DNA from 2 places in the Exiguobacterium sp. s6 genome. Region 2 is predicted to be linked to the other one. Evidence: riboswitches for the same ligand, from Rfam matches in the RefSeq annotation. Region 2 holds a riboswitch; the other holds the start of a gene.
The links. Region 2 has a riboswitch for S-adenosylmethionine ahead of KNP75_RS06485 (MetQ/NlpA family ABC transporter substrate-binding protein). Riboswitches for the same ligand answer to the same signal wherever they lie in the genome.
Positions count from the first base shown of each region.

Region 1: it holds a riboswitch for S-adenosylmethionine, as region 2 does, so the genes downstream of both, metK (methionine adenosyltransferase) here and KNP75_RS06485 (MetQ/NlpA family ABC transporter substrate-binding protein) in region 2, are expected to answer to the same signal.

Region 1 covers NZ_JACSLN010000001.1:827,448-835,248, forward strand. Annotated here, with positions in the region: gene ytkD (RNA deprotection pyrophosphohydrolase) at 75-548, shown strand; gene KNP75_RS04295 (alpha/beta hydrolase family protein) at 529-1,290, shown strand; gene pckA (phosphoenolpyruvate carboxykinase (ATP)) at 1,320-2,891, opposite strand; SAM riboswitch class I at 3,206-3,325, shown strand; gene metK (methionine adenosyltransferase) at 3,456-4,664, shown strand; gene KNP75_RS04310 (hypothetical protein) at 4,707-5,234, opposite strand; gene KNP75_RS04315 (GNAT family N-acetyltransferase) at 5,399-5,869, shown strand; gene KNP75_RS04320 (alpha/beta fold hydrolase) at 5,960-6,676, shown strand; gene mnmM (tRNA 5-(aminomethyl)-2-thiouridylate-methyltransferase MnmM) at 6,709-7,281, opposite strand; gene mnmL (tRNA modification radical SAM protein MnmL/YtqA) at 7,235-7,801, opposite strand, start outside.
Region 2 covers NZ_JACSLN010000001.1:1,252,729-1,260,529, reverse strand. Annotated here, with positions in the region: gene KNP75_RS06515 (hypothetical protein) at 1-817, opposite strand, end outside; gene KNP75_RS06510 (hypothetical protein) at 829-2,121, opposite strand; gene KNP75_RS06505 (DUF302 domain-containing protein) at 2,228-2,611, opposite strand; gene KNP75_RS06500 (Spx/MgsR family RNA polymerase-binding regulatory protein) at 2,783-3,178, shown strand; gene KNP75_RS06495 (methionine ABC transporter permease) at 3,206-3,868, opposite strand; gene KNP75_RS06490 (methionine ABC transporter ATP-binding protein) at 3,840-4,874, opposite strand; gene KNP75_RS06485 (MetQ/NlpA family ABC transporter substrate-binding protein) at 4,884-5,705, opposite strand; SAM riboswitch class I at 5,779-5,882, opposite strand; gene KNP75_RS06480 (iron-containing alcohol dehydrogenase family protein) at 5,923-6,939, opposite strand; gene KNP75_RS06475 (aminotransferase class I/II-fold pyridoxal phosphate-dependent enzyme) at 6,936-7,801, opposite strand, start outside.

The DNA of each region.
Region 1 (7,801 bases), 430 kb from region 2:
GCCTATTTTTTTGTTTGAAACTGGGGGAAGACAAGGTAAAGTGAGAGTAGACAGGGGAAAGAAAGGGATGGACTATGTTGACATTCACGGACTACTATCACAATAAAGTCGAGTTGAGCTTTGCGCACTATCCATTTTCGGATACACCGCTCCACGTCTGGGTCGTCGCCCGCTATGAGAATCAATGGGTGCTGACGAAGCATAAGCAACGCGGACTCGAGTTCCCAGGAGGAAAAGTTGAGCCCGGCGAACATGAGGATGATGCCGCGATTCGGGAAGTGTATGAAGAGACGGGTGGTGTCGTGAAGACGCTGCACTATCTCGGACAATACCGCGTGCTCGGGCGCGGGGACACGGTCATCAAAAATATTTACTTCGCCGAGATCGAGCGCTTCGATGACCATCCGGCCGTCGATGAGACCGACGGCGCCGTGCTCATGAAGGAACTGCCAACGAATCTGCTCCGGAACAACCGGTACAGTTTCATGATGAAAGACCGGGTGCTCCCGGAAACGATGAAGGTGTTACATGAAAAACGAATGGTTTGACCGGATCGAGGTCCTCCCTCCATATGCCGGTTATGCGGTCCACCGTGGCTGGTACGCGACGCGCGATGGTGAGGATGTCGTCGCCTATACGATCACGCCGACGCGACCGAACGGGCACGTCCTGTTTTATTTGCGCGGCGGAACAGGACGCATCGGGGACGTGCGCTTGCCCCGGTTGATGCAGTTCGCGGCCAAAGGCTTCCACGTCGTGGCGCCTGTTTATCGGGGTAACCATGGGGGGAGCGGGAAAGAAGACTTCGGCGGGGCCGATTTAGAGGATGTCTTGTCTCTTTATGATCGCGTCCATCGAACGGACACGCTCATTCATGCCCTTGGCTTCTCGCGCGGGGGCATGATGGCGTTGTCGCTCGCCGCGGAGCGGCCGCTCACGTCCGTGACCTCATGGGCGGGTGTCACCAATTTGGAATGGACGTACGAAGAGCAACGCTCGATGCGGAAAATGCTCCGCCGTATGACCGGGGGTGACCCGGAAGCGGCTCGTGAGGCGTATGTGGAGCGTTCACCCCTCTACAAGGACTGGGAGGCCCCGACGTTATTGATTCACGGGACAGACGACGAGCAAGTGCGGCTCCGCCATGCGACAGCCGTGGCCGAACGGATGGGGGAGCGGGCCGAACTTTGGATCGTCCCGTTCGCTCATCAACTCCCGTTTTGGGAAAAGTGGAAGACGACCGATGAGGCGATGGACTGGATGTTAGCCGTCGCACCAAAAAATGACTAGCGCCTGAACCAGGTGCTAGTCATTTTTTATTACACGATGATTGGGCCGGCCGCGACGACCGCCTCACTCGCTTTCGTGAATCGTTTGAAGTTGTCTTGGAACTTACGGGCGAGCGCTGCCGCCTCGGCGTCGTAGCGGGCCCCGTCTTTCCATGTGCCCCGTGGGTTGAGCACGTCGTCTGGCACCCCGTCGATGTGGCGTGGGATCTCGACGTTGAAGATGTCATGGCGCGTCGTCTCGACGTCACGGAGTTTCCCGTTGACGGCCGCGTTCACCATCGCCCGTGTATAGGCGAGCTTCATCCGCGATCCTTCGCCGTAAGCTCCGCCGGTCCAACCGGTATTGACGAGATAGACGTCGACGTCATGTTTCTCGATCAACGTGCCGAGCATGTCGGCGTAGCGTTCCGGTGCGAGCGGCAAGAACGGTGATCCAAAACATGTCGAGAAGGTCGCCTGCGGCTCCGTCACGCCGCGCTCCGTGCCGGCTAGCTTCGACGTATAGCCTGACAAGAAGTGATACATCGCCTGCTCCTTCGTCAATTTGCTGATTGGAGGCAGGACGCCGTACGCGTCGGCCGTCAAGAAGACGATCGTGTTCGGATGCCCGGCTCGTGACGGAAGCATCGCGTTATCGATAAATTGAATCGGGTAGGCTGCCCGTGTGTTCTCAGTGAGTGAGATGTTCTTGTAGTCTGGCGCCCGTTCCTCGTCCAAGACGACGTTCTCAATCAACGAGCCAAATCGAATGGCATCGTAGATTTGAGGTTCGTTCTCACGCGACAAGTTGATCGTCTTCGCGTAGCAACCGCCTTCAATGTTGAAGACGCCATCAGGAGACCAACCATGCTCGTCGTCCCCGATTAAATGACGTTCTGTGTCGGCCGATAGCGTCGTCTTTCCGGTACCCGATAGCCCGAAGAAGAGAGCCGTCTCGCCGGCGTCCGATACGTTCGCCGAGCAATGCATCGACAAGACGTGCTGTTCTGGTAACAGGAAGTTCATGACTGAGAAAATCGATTTTTTAATTTCGCCGCCGTATTCTGTTCCCCCGATCAGAATGGTCCGTTTGGCGAATGAGACGAGAATGAACGTTTCGGAGTTCGTCCCGTCGACTTCCGGATCGGCCTTATAGCTCGGTGCATAGATGACCGTGAACGGATCAAAGGCACCTTGTGTCGGCCATTCGCGCAAGAACAACTGTTTCGCGAACAAGTTGTGCCACGCGTATTCTGTGATGGCCCGCACTGGAAGCGTATAATGCTCGTCAGCCCCGGCAGACGCCTCGAGATAATAGAGCTTGTCTTTCGTCTCGAGATGCGTGAGCACTTTATCGAGCAGTGCCGTGAACTTCTCTTCTGCGATCGGTTGGTTGACCGGACCCCAGTCTACTAAATGATTGCTGACTTCATCTTGCACGACGAATTTGTCTTTCGGTGACCGTCCTGTGAATTTACCTGTACTGACCGATAAAGCCCCGTCTTTCGTCAGTACGCCTTCCCCGTTGCGAATGGCTTCTTCCACCAATTCTGGAACCGTTAAGTTCCGCATCATGTCGGCACCTTTAATTAATTCTTCGATTTTCAGGAGCGTTGTCGCCATCCTGAATCCCACCTTTCCCCTAAATAGATGTGGATGAAATCCGCATACTTCCGCGTTTAATTAGTATGACGTTTTTATTATATGTGACATACTAATCAAAAACAAGCCTTTTTTACCCTTTAAAGTAAGCGCTTTCTTACACTGTCATTCTAACATATTCTGTACCAGGTCATAGTACAAAATCGAAAACCGACAAAAAAATGTTTGATATTTCACAAACATAACTATTGCGAGTTCGTGAAAAGTTTTACGAATTCAGTCGATACGCTTGACAGAACGGGGTGTCATTTATATGATGGTCTTCGTAACGGATACTCTTATTCTGAGCGGTGGAGGGAACAAGGCCCTACGAAGCCCAGCAACCGTCCGATTTGTCATTGTTATTCGGAAAAGGTGCTATCCTGAAGCGAAGCGCAAGCTTCGAACGATAAGAGGGTAAGGAAGAACGATTCAACCTTTCCCATTGAACATGGCGAAAGGTTTTTTTCATTACCGTCCCAAAGCAACGCGTAAGGGGAACGAGTACCGTCCACACATCACCCTTATTATAGGAGGTTTTTCGAAATGGCAAACTTGAACCGTCGACTTTTCACTTCGGAGTCCGTCACGGAAGGACATCCGGATAAAATTTGTGACCAAATCTCAGATGCGATTTTGGATGCGATTTTAGCTGAAGATCCAAACGCCCGCGTTGCGGCTGAGACATCTGTCACGACAGGTCTTGTGCTCGTAGCAGGTGAGATCACAACATCAACTTACGTGGATATCCCGAAAGTGGTTCGTGAAACAGTTCGTGAGATCGGCTACACACGTGCAAAATATGGTTTTGATGCAGAGACTTGTGCTGTCCTCACATCGATTGATGAGCAATCGGTAGACATCGCCCAAGGCGTCGACCAAGCGCTTGAAGCTCGTGAAGGACAAATGACTGAAGAAGAAATCGATGCGATCGGCGCTGGTGACCAAGGTCTCATGTTCGGTTACGCAACAAAAGAGACACCAGAACTCATGCCGCTCCCGATTTCACTCGCACACAAATTGTCACGTCGTTTGGCAGAAGTTCGTAAGAACGGCACGCTCGCTTACCTTCGTCCTGATGGTAAGACACAAGTGACGGTCGAATACGACGAAGCGAACAACCCAGTTCGCATCGACACAATCGTCATCTCGACGCAACATGCCGAAGACATCACACTCGAACAAATCCAAGCTGATTTGAAAGAGCACGTCATCGACGCGGTCATCCCGTCTGAACTTATCGACGCGGATACAAAATACTTCATCAACCCGACTGGCCGTTTCGTCATCGGTGGACCACAAGGGGATGCAGGCCTTACAGGACGTAAAATCATCGTCGATACGTACGGTGGTTACGCTCGCCACGGCGGCGGCGCGTTCTCAGGTAAAGATCCAACCAAAGTTGACCGTTCAGCGGCGTACGCGGCTCGTTACGTAGCGAAAAACCTCGTTGCAGCGGGACTTGCTGACAAAGCAGAAGTTCAACTTGCTTACGCGATCGGCGTTGCCCACCCGGTATCGATCGCAGTCGACACGTTCGGCACAGGCAAATTGAGCGAGACTGAGCTCGTCGAACTCGTTCGCGAGAACTTCGACCTCCGTCCGGCCGGCATCATCAAGATGCTCGACCTTCGCCGTCCAATCTACAAGCAGACAGCAGCTTACGGCCACTTCGGTCGTACAGACGTTGAACTCCCATGGGAGCAAACGGATAAAGCGGCAGTGCTTGAAGAAGGCGCGAAACGCTTCGCATAAGACAGTAAAAACGACCTTTCTCAGCGAAAGGTCGTTTTTTTGTTAGGCTTGTGTTTTGTTGTCATTCGATGATTCGTTATTGCTTGATGACGTGTCGGATGAAGTTTCTTGCCCGAGCGCCGTATCTTTCGCATCGACGACTTTCTCGCCGATCGATTGAAGATCTGACTTCGCTTCTTGCGCCGTGCCGACGACTTTGTTCACGTCTTCTTTGACCGTGTCGACTTCACCAGCGACTTTCTCGTATACGTTTTGAACGTCAGTGGCAACTTCTTGGATGATTCCAGAAGCCGATTTCACTTGGTCAATGACTTGTGAGGCCTTTCCGGCTGGGTCTTGTTTGACCGTATCGACGAGACCGCCGACCGACGATTTCGCGCTCGAGAACGATTGTTTCGTGTTCTCACGGTTCGACGTGCTAAGTAAGGCGAGCAGACCGCCGACGAGGGCGCCGAGGAGCATCCCGGTCACGACGGTGATTTTAGGGCCACCTGCATTTGCTTGGTCAAACTGACGATTTGGATTGTTGGCTTGCTCTAGTTTTGGATCATGTTGTAGTTTCGGTTCCATAGTAACACTCCTTTTTGTAAGTTGGCATTGATACTCTTATACCCGAGTCAAAATGGAAAATAACGTCTTCCTTCATTTCGACATCAAAAAGTAATGAGCGGGCAGGATATTTTTTTGCTGATGGGGAATGATACTACTAGATTGGCCAAAAGGGGGATGCCGTTATGAAGATCAGGGAAGCCGTACCAGAAGATGCCGCCACCATCCGCGATATTGCGCTCGCAACGGTCAGTGAACAAGACGAGGTTCGTTCAAAAGTAATGGAACGGGCTTATCAGCAAGAAGAGATCGTCCGCGCCATCAGTTCAAGCGAGGAAGCGAAAGAGCAGTTGTTCATTGTCGGTGAAGCCGAAGGCGACGTCATCGGGTTCTATCATGCGATCGACCGCGGGGATACGTGGGAAGTGCTCCGACTCTATCTTCATCCGACCCATCACCGACAAGGTCTCGGAACGGCCTTATTGTCTCATCTGCGCGAACGTAAAGTTCAACCGATCGAACTGTACGTCGAGAGTTCGAACGAGCAGGCGATTGCCTTTTTGAACCATGAGGCGTTCATCGAATTGAATCGGATTCAAGAGGAAGTGTACGACCAACCGATGGAACTGATTCATTTGCGCTATGACCCGAGCTAAGACCCTAGACGGATTTTCTGACAAACATCAGTCTCGGCTGATGTTTTTTGTTAGTATAAAAACATGGACATAATAAAATGAGGTGACAGTATGACATACGAAGAAGAATCACGAAAAGGGGTCATCGTGATCGTCTATCCGCTCCAGTTCACGTCACGCTTGAGCGAGGCGTTTTTAGGACGGTTACGTGACGAATATGAAGTTCTCGTCGTGACCGGACAGACGGTCGGCTTGACGGCGGAAGACCATAAGCTGTTAATCAAGAACACGCTACGCGAGGCGAGCCAGTACAAACTGCCGATTCACGTCATCGCCTTCAGTCTCGGGGCGTTGTTAACGAACCGATTGCTCCAGGAATACGATGTGCCGCTCGGCAGTTTGACATATATCTCACCCTTGTTCGACTGGCATCCGTCCCGCCAAATCGGCGGATTGAAACAAGTCGTCGCGAGTGCGGTCGACCGTTTCCGTCCGGATTTGCCGCTCGGCATGATGACGTTCATGGGTGCAGGCGAAGAGTCGTCCCGCTTCGGTGAGATCACCTACGGGCAATACCGGGAAATCGAGGAAGAAATCGTCGAGCATCAAGAAGAGAAGAAACATTTGCCGCGCCTTCCACTCGCTTGCTTCTATGCGCCGGACGACCGCTTCGCCGATGTGAAGCTGACGCTCAACGTCTGTCGAAAAATCGGCGGCGATCAAGTGTACATCCGCCGGCTCGAAGGCTTCCCGCATTTCGGCTATGAACGACTGAACACGAAGTTCGCGGAGACGCTCATCACGTTTTATGAATTGATCCGAGAATGACAAAACAGGCGACTCGCTCGAGTCGCCTGTTTTCATGCACGTTTTTCAATCGCCACGATGAACGGGGGATGATTGATTTGATTGATGAAGCCGTAACGGAGGACGCCGGCCCGCTTTTGATCGAGTGCCTCGACGTAGGCGAGCACCTCGTCGCGCTCGATTTTGCCGCTATCATGGCCATGATAGATGACGACGACGATGACACCACCGACGGCCATGACGTCGAGCAGTTGCTCGAGGGCGTCGATGGTCGTATTGCCCGTCGTCGTGACCGACTTGTCGCTTCCCGGTAAATAACCGAGGTTGAACACGGCGGCTGTGATCGGACGGGTCTCGTCCGCTACAATTTCTCGGACGGTGTCGTGGCTGTCGTGGATGACAGTAACGCGGTCCGTCAATGCTGCTTCCTCGATGCGAATGCGTGTCGCCTCGACCGCCGCTGCTTGGACATCAAACGCGTAGACGTGTCCCGTCGCCTCGACGAGTTCGGCTAAAAACAATGTATCGTGCCCGTTGCCGGCCGTCATATCGATGGCGACGGCACCAGGTGTGACGTGTTCACGGAGTAGGTACTTCGCGAACGGTAAGACTCTCATTAATCCCATAGCTCTCATCCTTCTTTTTTCCTTGGAAGGAATCACGACGCACCAGTTCGGCATCGATGGCGTTCAAAACGGCCATCTTGTGCCGGCTCCACGTCGGACCGATCAACAGATCCGGTGGCCCGTCACCGGTCAACCGATGGATGACGATCTCGGGCGGTAACGTCTCAAGCTGGTCGCAGACGAGGGAGACGTAAGTCGTCTCGTCCATGAGCTCGAGCAATCCTTTTTCGTACTGACGGGCGAGCGGCGTGTGCTTCAAGACGTGGAGCAAATGGATCTTGATTCCTTGTATGTCCATTTTAGCAACTTCTCGCGCCGTGTCGAGCATCATCTCTGTCGTCTCGCCAGGGAGACCGTTAATGATATGGACAACCACGCTTATATTGCGTCGGCGGAGCTTGGCGAGACCTTCGAGGAACGTCTTATAGTCATGGCCACGATTGATTTTTTTCGCTGTCGCATCGTGAATCGTCTGTAGACCGAGTTCGACCGTGAGGGACGTCCGCTCGTTCAACTCGGC
Region 2 (7,801 bases):
TTTGTTTCGACGGTTCCATCGTTCCACCTTCGAATACCCGACGGAAGGTCAGACTGTCTGCCCCATTGAGCAGGTCGGTATCTTGAAGAATGGATGAAGAGTAGCGAGCCCCGTCCCCGCCATAGGACATGAGCAGATGAGGCAGGTTCGTCTCCGTATCCCGCCCTAGTGCGATGAACACATCGAACGGTCTAAGGTTCGGCAAAAAGTCGAAGGATGGGCTAAAGAAGCCCCATTCTCCAATCCCAATCTCGACCGTGCCGTTAAATCCGGGGGACATCCTCATGAGCGTGACCGGATACGGCTCGATATCTTGTCCATTCTCGTAGAAGGCGTCCGGCTGATGTAGCGAGGCCCGCTCGTTCTCCGTCGCGACATGGACGTTCGGAAGGAACGAGACTTCAGTGCCAACTTCGTCTTTTAAGAAAGACGGCCGTACCTCGAGCTCGACGGCTTGGTACCCTGGTATCCCATCCATTTGATGCGACCTACAGAGCGCATAGACCGCATCTCCCTCGACATACGTCACTTCGTCGAAGGCGTATCCGTCATAGTCGTCATTCATAAACGGGGCGCGGGTCGCGTAGGCCATCCCGAGTATGGAAAACGTCTCTCCAGCTAGTTCGGTCAATCGTTCCTCATCTTCACATTGGTTCAAGATTGTTTCGGCATCCACTACAGGCTCTTGACTGTTCATCGTGACCCGTTCGGCCTGCCAGTGTTCCTCGATATGGCCATAGCGGACGACGTCCACGTCTTCCGAACAACCCGCCGTCATCAACAAGAGCGACATTGCCGCCAACGTTCGTTTCTTCATGTTCAACCCACTCATTTCGTCTTCAAATCAGGGAAGTAAGACAAGAACGTCTCTGCCCCTTCGCTCGTCAGTTTATACGTCTCCTTGGTCGATCGGTCCGTCACGTAAATATCTAGCTTCTTCGAGCGCTGTTTATATGTCACCTCGAACTCTTGTCCCTTGAGTCCGTCGACGATTGTGAGATAAGGATAGTTCCCTTGATCACCCGTGCGCTTCGTCGGCTCAGCCGAATCGATTGCTTGAATCAGGTCGTCCATCTCGTTACCTACCGCACGCAAAATGGTCGGATACGTCAAGGTTGACTCGTGATTGAATGGTTGTTGGTGGAGATAAATCAGAGGACCGCTCACAGACGGCATATACTGCTCGTCCGGATTGTCTTTGAGCGCCTTTTGTTCAGAAATCGTCAACAGTTCAGAGGCACGATATGTAATGGTCGCGATTTCGGTCACCGCTTTCCCGTCACGGGTATAATTGAACTCATACAATGGATAGGATTTGTCGGGTAATAGTTCCGAACGAAGTGGCAGTCGTTTGACTGTCAACTCTTCATACGACTGTTCTCCTTTTACCGGGTCGATAATTTCATCTAGCGGACTCATTGTGAAATAGAGGTCCGCGAGCATCAATAAAACATAGGGTTTCTTTTCATCGGGATGATATCCGATTGCGATTTTTACCTCATCTATGTGTGCCATCATCGGGTCGAACATAAGCACCGGAAATGCGACCGGTCGATCTCCAATGGTCAATTCCACCTCGCCGTGGAAGGCCGGTATGAACGTGACGATGGTATCAGGAAAAGGTTCGACAGCATTATTCGGCTCCAATAATCCATCCGTATCGAGGAATTCTGCTTGAGTAGTTTCGTCGGCAGGTTCGATGAAAGGGTTTCGTTGAATTCGCTTCCCGTTCTGTGTATCAACGAATGGGGGGAATGACTCAATGACCTCGGCTTGAAAGCGTTCCGAGAGCATATCGCGACAAAGTGCATAATGCTCATCGCCTTTGATGTACGTCACCGATTTATATGCATATTCATCTCCCGTATCGGTCATCTGATGGCGATTCGCGATGACCGTATCGTACACGGTCAAATCCCCTTTTAATTCGGTCGTCAAGTCCCCGGTACAGGCCTGTAAAGTCTCATCGACCGATTCGAGGGCTTCCGGTTGCTCTAAGGAATACTTGTTAACGGTCCAATGCGCATCGACATACGACAAGTTCACGACGTCTGGCTTTTCCCCACCGCAACTGGCCAATAAGCCCATGGATAATACGAGTGCACTGGCTAACTTTTTCAAATCATCCGCCCCTTAAAATCTATTTGTACCAATTTTACCATTATATGACTTTAAGGAGGAACAGGAAAAAACCCGTCCACTCTCATGGACGGGTTCGCTCATTCAATTATACGGCTTGATCAATCGCACGCGTCAGTCGCGTCTCGACGTCGTGGGCGATCGATTGAAGCGACTCATCCTCAATCAGCTCGATCAGTTTCGTCGGCTTCGGCATCCCGACATGGGTCGCCCCGTCTTTCGTGAAGACAGCGAGCTTACAAGGCAGGAAATAGCCGCCTTCCCGATGTGCCGTGATGACTTTCTTCGCTTCTTTCGGATTACATACTTCAAGGATGCGATAGTCCCCGTCGATCGCTTGGCCTTTCTCTTCGAGCGTCTCGCTCAAATCAAAGTCCCAGAGCACTCCGAACTCTTCTTCCTTGAGCGTCGCTTTCAGCTTCTCGACGACCGCTTCGACCGTCTGGTCCGTCTTGACCGTGTAATCAAACATGTAAATCCCTCCTCGGTTATGGTCTCTTTCGTCATGTACCCGAACTGACTGACGACAAATCGTCCGATGGCGATAAAAAGTATATGTGATTTGAAACATATTTCGCGTTCGAAACGTATGAATGAGAGAAAATAGAGAAGTCCATACTTACGTAAAGGAGAAGTGGTTGCCGTGACGGTCACCGTATTCACACATACAAGCTGCAGTTCTTCCCGTAAGACGATTGATTGGTTACGCGAACAGAACATCCCATTCATCGAGAAGAAATTGACCGATCAAGGGATGTCGTTCACCGAGTTCAAAGACATGCTCCGCCTCACCGAGAACGGGACGACCGACCTGTTGTCCATCCAAAAGAGCGTGTACAAACAAGCGGCGGACCAACTTGACGAGATGTCGCTCCGTGAGCTGTACAGCTTTGTGGCGTCGCACCCCCAGATCTTGAAGAGTCCGATCGTCGTCGACGACAATCGGATTCAAATCGGGTTCAGTGAGAAAGAGATTCGTACGTTCATCCCGCGCCATGACCGAATCGCCGAATTGAAACGATTGCTCGACAACAAATAAGAGCCCTGCCGAAGCAGAGCTCTTTTCTTATGCCTTCTTGAGTCGGGCCGCCAAGCGGTTACCGAACGATTGAATCGATTGGACGAGCAGGATCAAGACGAAGATGGTCACGTACATGACCTCCGGCTCGAATCGGAGATGCCCGTATTGATAGGCGATATCGCCGAGTCCGCCTGCCCCGACGAGTCCTGCCATCGCGGTCGCCCCGATCAAACCGATCGTCGCGATCGTCAAACCGAGCACGATTGAAGAGCGGGCCTCCCGGATCAACACGTACCAGATGATTTTCCGGGTCGAGATGCCCATCGCCTCATACGCCTCGACGACCCCGCGGTCGACCTCGAGCAGCGCCGACTCCATGAGCCGCGCGATATACGGCGCCGTGAACACGATGAGCGGCAACAGGACGCCTTGGACGCCGATCGTCGTTCCCATGATGAAACGGGTGAACGGGAGGATGAAGAATAAGAGAATGATGAATGGGATCGAACGGACGACGTTGATGACGCTCGACAAGATGCCGTAGAAATAACGGTTGGCGAGCCGCCCGTTCGGTCGCGTCAAGACGAGGAGCGTCCCGAGCGGCAGTCCAATCAACGTCGAGATGACGAGCGCGATGCCGGTCATCGTGAGCGTCTGAATCGTCCCCGTCCAAATCAAGTCACCCCAATTTTCCCAAAACTGAAGCATGGTTCGTCACCTCCTTCACTTTCACACCGCTCGCCTCTAAGAAGCGGACGGCTTGGTCGGTCTGTCCCTCATCGCCGTCCAAATGGACGAGTAGATTACCGACGAGACCGCCTTTTAGCTTTTTGATGCCGCCCCCGATGATGTTCGGCAGCAAGCCGAACCGTTTCGTCAACTGGGCGAGCACAGCCTGTTCACTCTGATGACCGATGAACGACAAGTTGACGAGCATCCCGTGCGTGCTCAACTCATCGACGACCTCTTTCGGGACATCGAGGTTCGTCTTCAAGAACTTGCGTGTCGTCGCATGCTGCGGGTCCGAGAACACGTCGAGCACGTCCCCTTCCTCGATGATCCGGCCGGCCTCGATGACCGCGACCCGGTCACAGATGCGCTCGATGACTTCCATCTCGTGCGTGATCAAAAAGATCGTCAGTCCGAGCTCGCGGTTGATGTCGAGCAAGAGGTCGAGAATCGACTCGGTCGTCTCCGGGTCGAGCGCGCTCGTCGCCTCGTCGCTGAGCAGGATATCCGGCTCGTGCGCGAGGGCCCGGGCGATGGCGACACGTTGCTTCTGTCCGCCCGAGAGTTGCTCGGGATAATGTTTTCGATGGTCCGTCAAGCCGACGATGTCGAGGTATTTGTCGACGCGAGCGCGGATCGTTGCCTTGTCGAGACCCTCAAGCCGGAGCGGGATGGCGACGTTATCTTCGACGGTCGCCGTCTTGAGCAGGTTGTAGTGTTGGAAGATCATTCCGATTCGATGGCGGAGTTTTGAGAGCCCACGTTTGTCGAGCTTCGTGATGTCCTGTCCTTCGATCTCGACCTGGCCCGAGGTCGGGCGTTCGAGCAGGTTGATCATGCGGATGAGCGTGCTCTTGCCGGCCCCGCTTCGACCGATGATGCCGAAGATCTCGCCTTTCTCGATCGTGAGCGAGACGTCGTCGAGTGCGGTGACAGCACCTTTGTTCACCGTGAACGTCTTCGTGATTCCTTTAAGTGCGATCATAGGCCCTCCTTAAAACGCCGGGACGATTGAGCCGTTGAACGTCTCTTCGATGAACGTCCGGACCTCGTCCGAGTGATAGTACGACTTGAGCGTCGCGACGACTTCGTCATCCTTGTTATCGGTGCGGACGACGACGTAGTTCGGATACGGGTTGTCGACCGTGTCTTCGTGGAACAAGGCGTCCTCATTGATCGACAGGCCGGCACCCATCGCGAAGTTCGTGTTGATGGCCGCGAGTGCGACTTCCGGGAGCTGGGTCGGGAGCTGAGACGCCTCGAGCTCGATGAATTCGAGGTTGAGCGGGTTTTCAGCGATGTCGCGTTTCGTCGCCTTGTCCGTCAAGCCTTCCTTCAGCGTGATGAGGCCCGCTGTCTCATAGAGACGGAGTGCGCGCAGCTCGTTCGCCGGGTCGTTCGGGACGGCGACCTTGTCGCCTTCTTTCAAGTCCTCAATGTCGGTCAACTTTTCCGAGTAAAGACCCATTGGGAACGCGACGGTCTTGAACACATCGTCGATCTTATAGCCTTTGTCGGACTTTTGCAGTTCAAGGAATGAGAGCGTCTGATAACTGTTCACGTCGAGACTGCCCTCGGCGAGCGCCGTGTTCGGGGTGTTATAGTCGTTGAACACTTTGATGTCGAGCTCGAGGCCGTCCTCGGCCGCGAGTTCTTTCACTTTTTCGGCGATTTGTTGGTGTGGACCGCCCGTGACGCCGATCGTGAGCGACTCCGTGCTGAGCGATTCGCTCGCGTCCGATTGACCGCACGCCGAGAGTGCGATGGCGGCGAGTAGTGAAGTTCCTGCGAGTGCTGTTTTCTGTTTGATGTTCATCTGTTTTTCCTCCTCCAAAATGAAAGCCCGCTACTCATGAAGAGTGGCGGGCACGACAAGACAAAGTCGGACACGCTCATCTCCCAGACGTTCCGTCTGTTGGAATTAGCACCATGATCATAATGATCTGGTTGCCGGGTTTCATAGGGCCAGTCCCTCCACCACTCTTGATAAGCAATCGGTCTATTTAATTGTTATCATCTTACTTTCAATTCTTTTATTTGTAAATAGAAAATTGCAAATTTTCAAATATTATTTTCAGAAAGTCTTTATCGAGCGGCTTTGGCAACTGTTGCAGCTCGGTCTCCGTCATGACGGAGTCGACCAATACCGGGATGTCGCTCGACCCGACCCCGAGCGTCTCGAGCGTCGTCGGGGCACCGAACTCGCTTAGCCAAGCCTCCAAATACGGGGTATCGGCCGAGCGCCGCAACCGCTCTTGGACGATCAGGCCGAAGCCGACCTTGTCCCCGTGTAAGAAACGGTGCGTCGACTCGAAGCGACTGAGAGCGTTATGGACCGCATGGCCCACGGCGACCCGTGTCCCGGCGTCACCAAATCCTCCGACGGCACCTCCGATGGCGAGCACGTGATCGACAGCGAAGCGGACGTCGTCACTATACGACTCAAAAGCGTGCTCGCTCAAATCAAGTTCGACGAGACGCCCGCACTGCTGGGCCAAGACGAGCCCGGTGTTGACGCCCGCGTCGACCGAGCTGTCACCGCTCAAGTAACGGGCCTCGTAAAACTTCGCGACCGTGTCGATGACACCGGCTCGGAAGTATTCATATGGAGAGCGCGAGATGACCCGCGAGTCAACGATGACCCGTTCGATGACGACGCGGAACATGTCGTAGCGGTCGTAGCTCCCGTCCTCCCGATAGACGACGCTGAGAGGCGTGAACGCCGCACAGTTCGAGGCGAGTGTCGGGACGATGATGAGCGGCACGTTCTGTTGATAGGCGACGAGTTTGGCCGTGTCGACGAGCTTCCCGCCCCCGATGGCGATGAGGACATCGACGTCTTCAAAAATCAGCCGTTCGACTTCCTTGTCCGTACACTCCCCACGGAACGTCGTGGCCGGATAGTCCGTGATGGATGGATGAACGGCCCGCACGACTTCGTACCCGTTCTGACCGCGCAGGACGTGGGCACGTCGGCCGTCGACTAAGTCATCAAGACGGTCGAGCGCGTCATCGGCGTGGTCATATTCAAGGACGGCCTGACGAATCATGCCCGCACCTCCTCATAGGCGGCAAACAACCGCTCGATTCGTTCGACGGCCTCATCGATTTTCGGCTCGGGCGAGACGAGTCCGAAGCGGACGTATCCGTTCCCTTCTGAACCGAAGAAATAGCCCGGTGTGACGGCGACTCCTGCCTCGTACAATAACTTACGCGAGAACGATTTGGCATCGCCCTCGGGCACTTTCGCCCAGACGAAGAACGAACCCTCCGGCGGCTCGACGGCCCACCCGGCCCGGTTCAACCCATCGATCAGGCGATCGCGTCGCGCCTCATAGAGTCGGGCCAAATCGTCCCGGATAGAGCGTGGGGCCTCGAGCGCGGCGACAGCCGCCGCCTGGATGGCCGAGAACACGCTGACGTGGACGTGATCCTGGTACGTATTGATCGCCTCGATGATGTCTGCGTTCCCGATGGCAAAGGCGACGCGCCAACCGGACATGTTGAACGCCTTCGACATCGTATATACCTCGATGCCGACGTCTTTCGCCCCCTCTGCCTGCAGAAAGCTCGGCGGGACATGTCCATCAAACCCGATGCTGCCATACGCGAAGTCATGGACGACCATCAAGTCCCGCTCCTGGGCGAACCGAACGGTGTCATCAAAGAAGGCTGGTGTGGCCACGGCCCCCGTTGGATTGCTCGGATAGTTCAAATACATGAGTTTCGCCCCTTCCGTATCGAGCGTCTCATAGTCAGGGAGGAAACCGTGCTCCTCGCGTAAGATGAGATCACGGACGACGGCACCGGCGAGTCGTGCCCCGGAGATGTAGTCGGGATAGCCGGGGTTCGGCAGCAAGATCCCGTCCCCTGGCTCGAGCACACATTGCGGCAACGTGATGAGTCCGGACT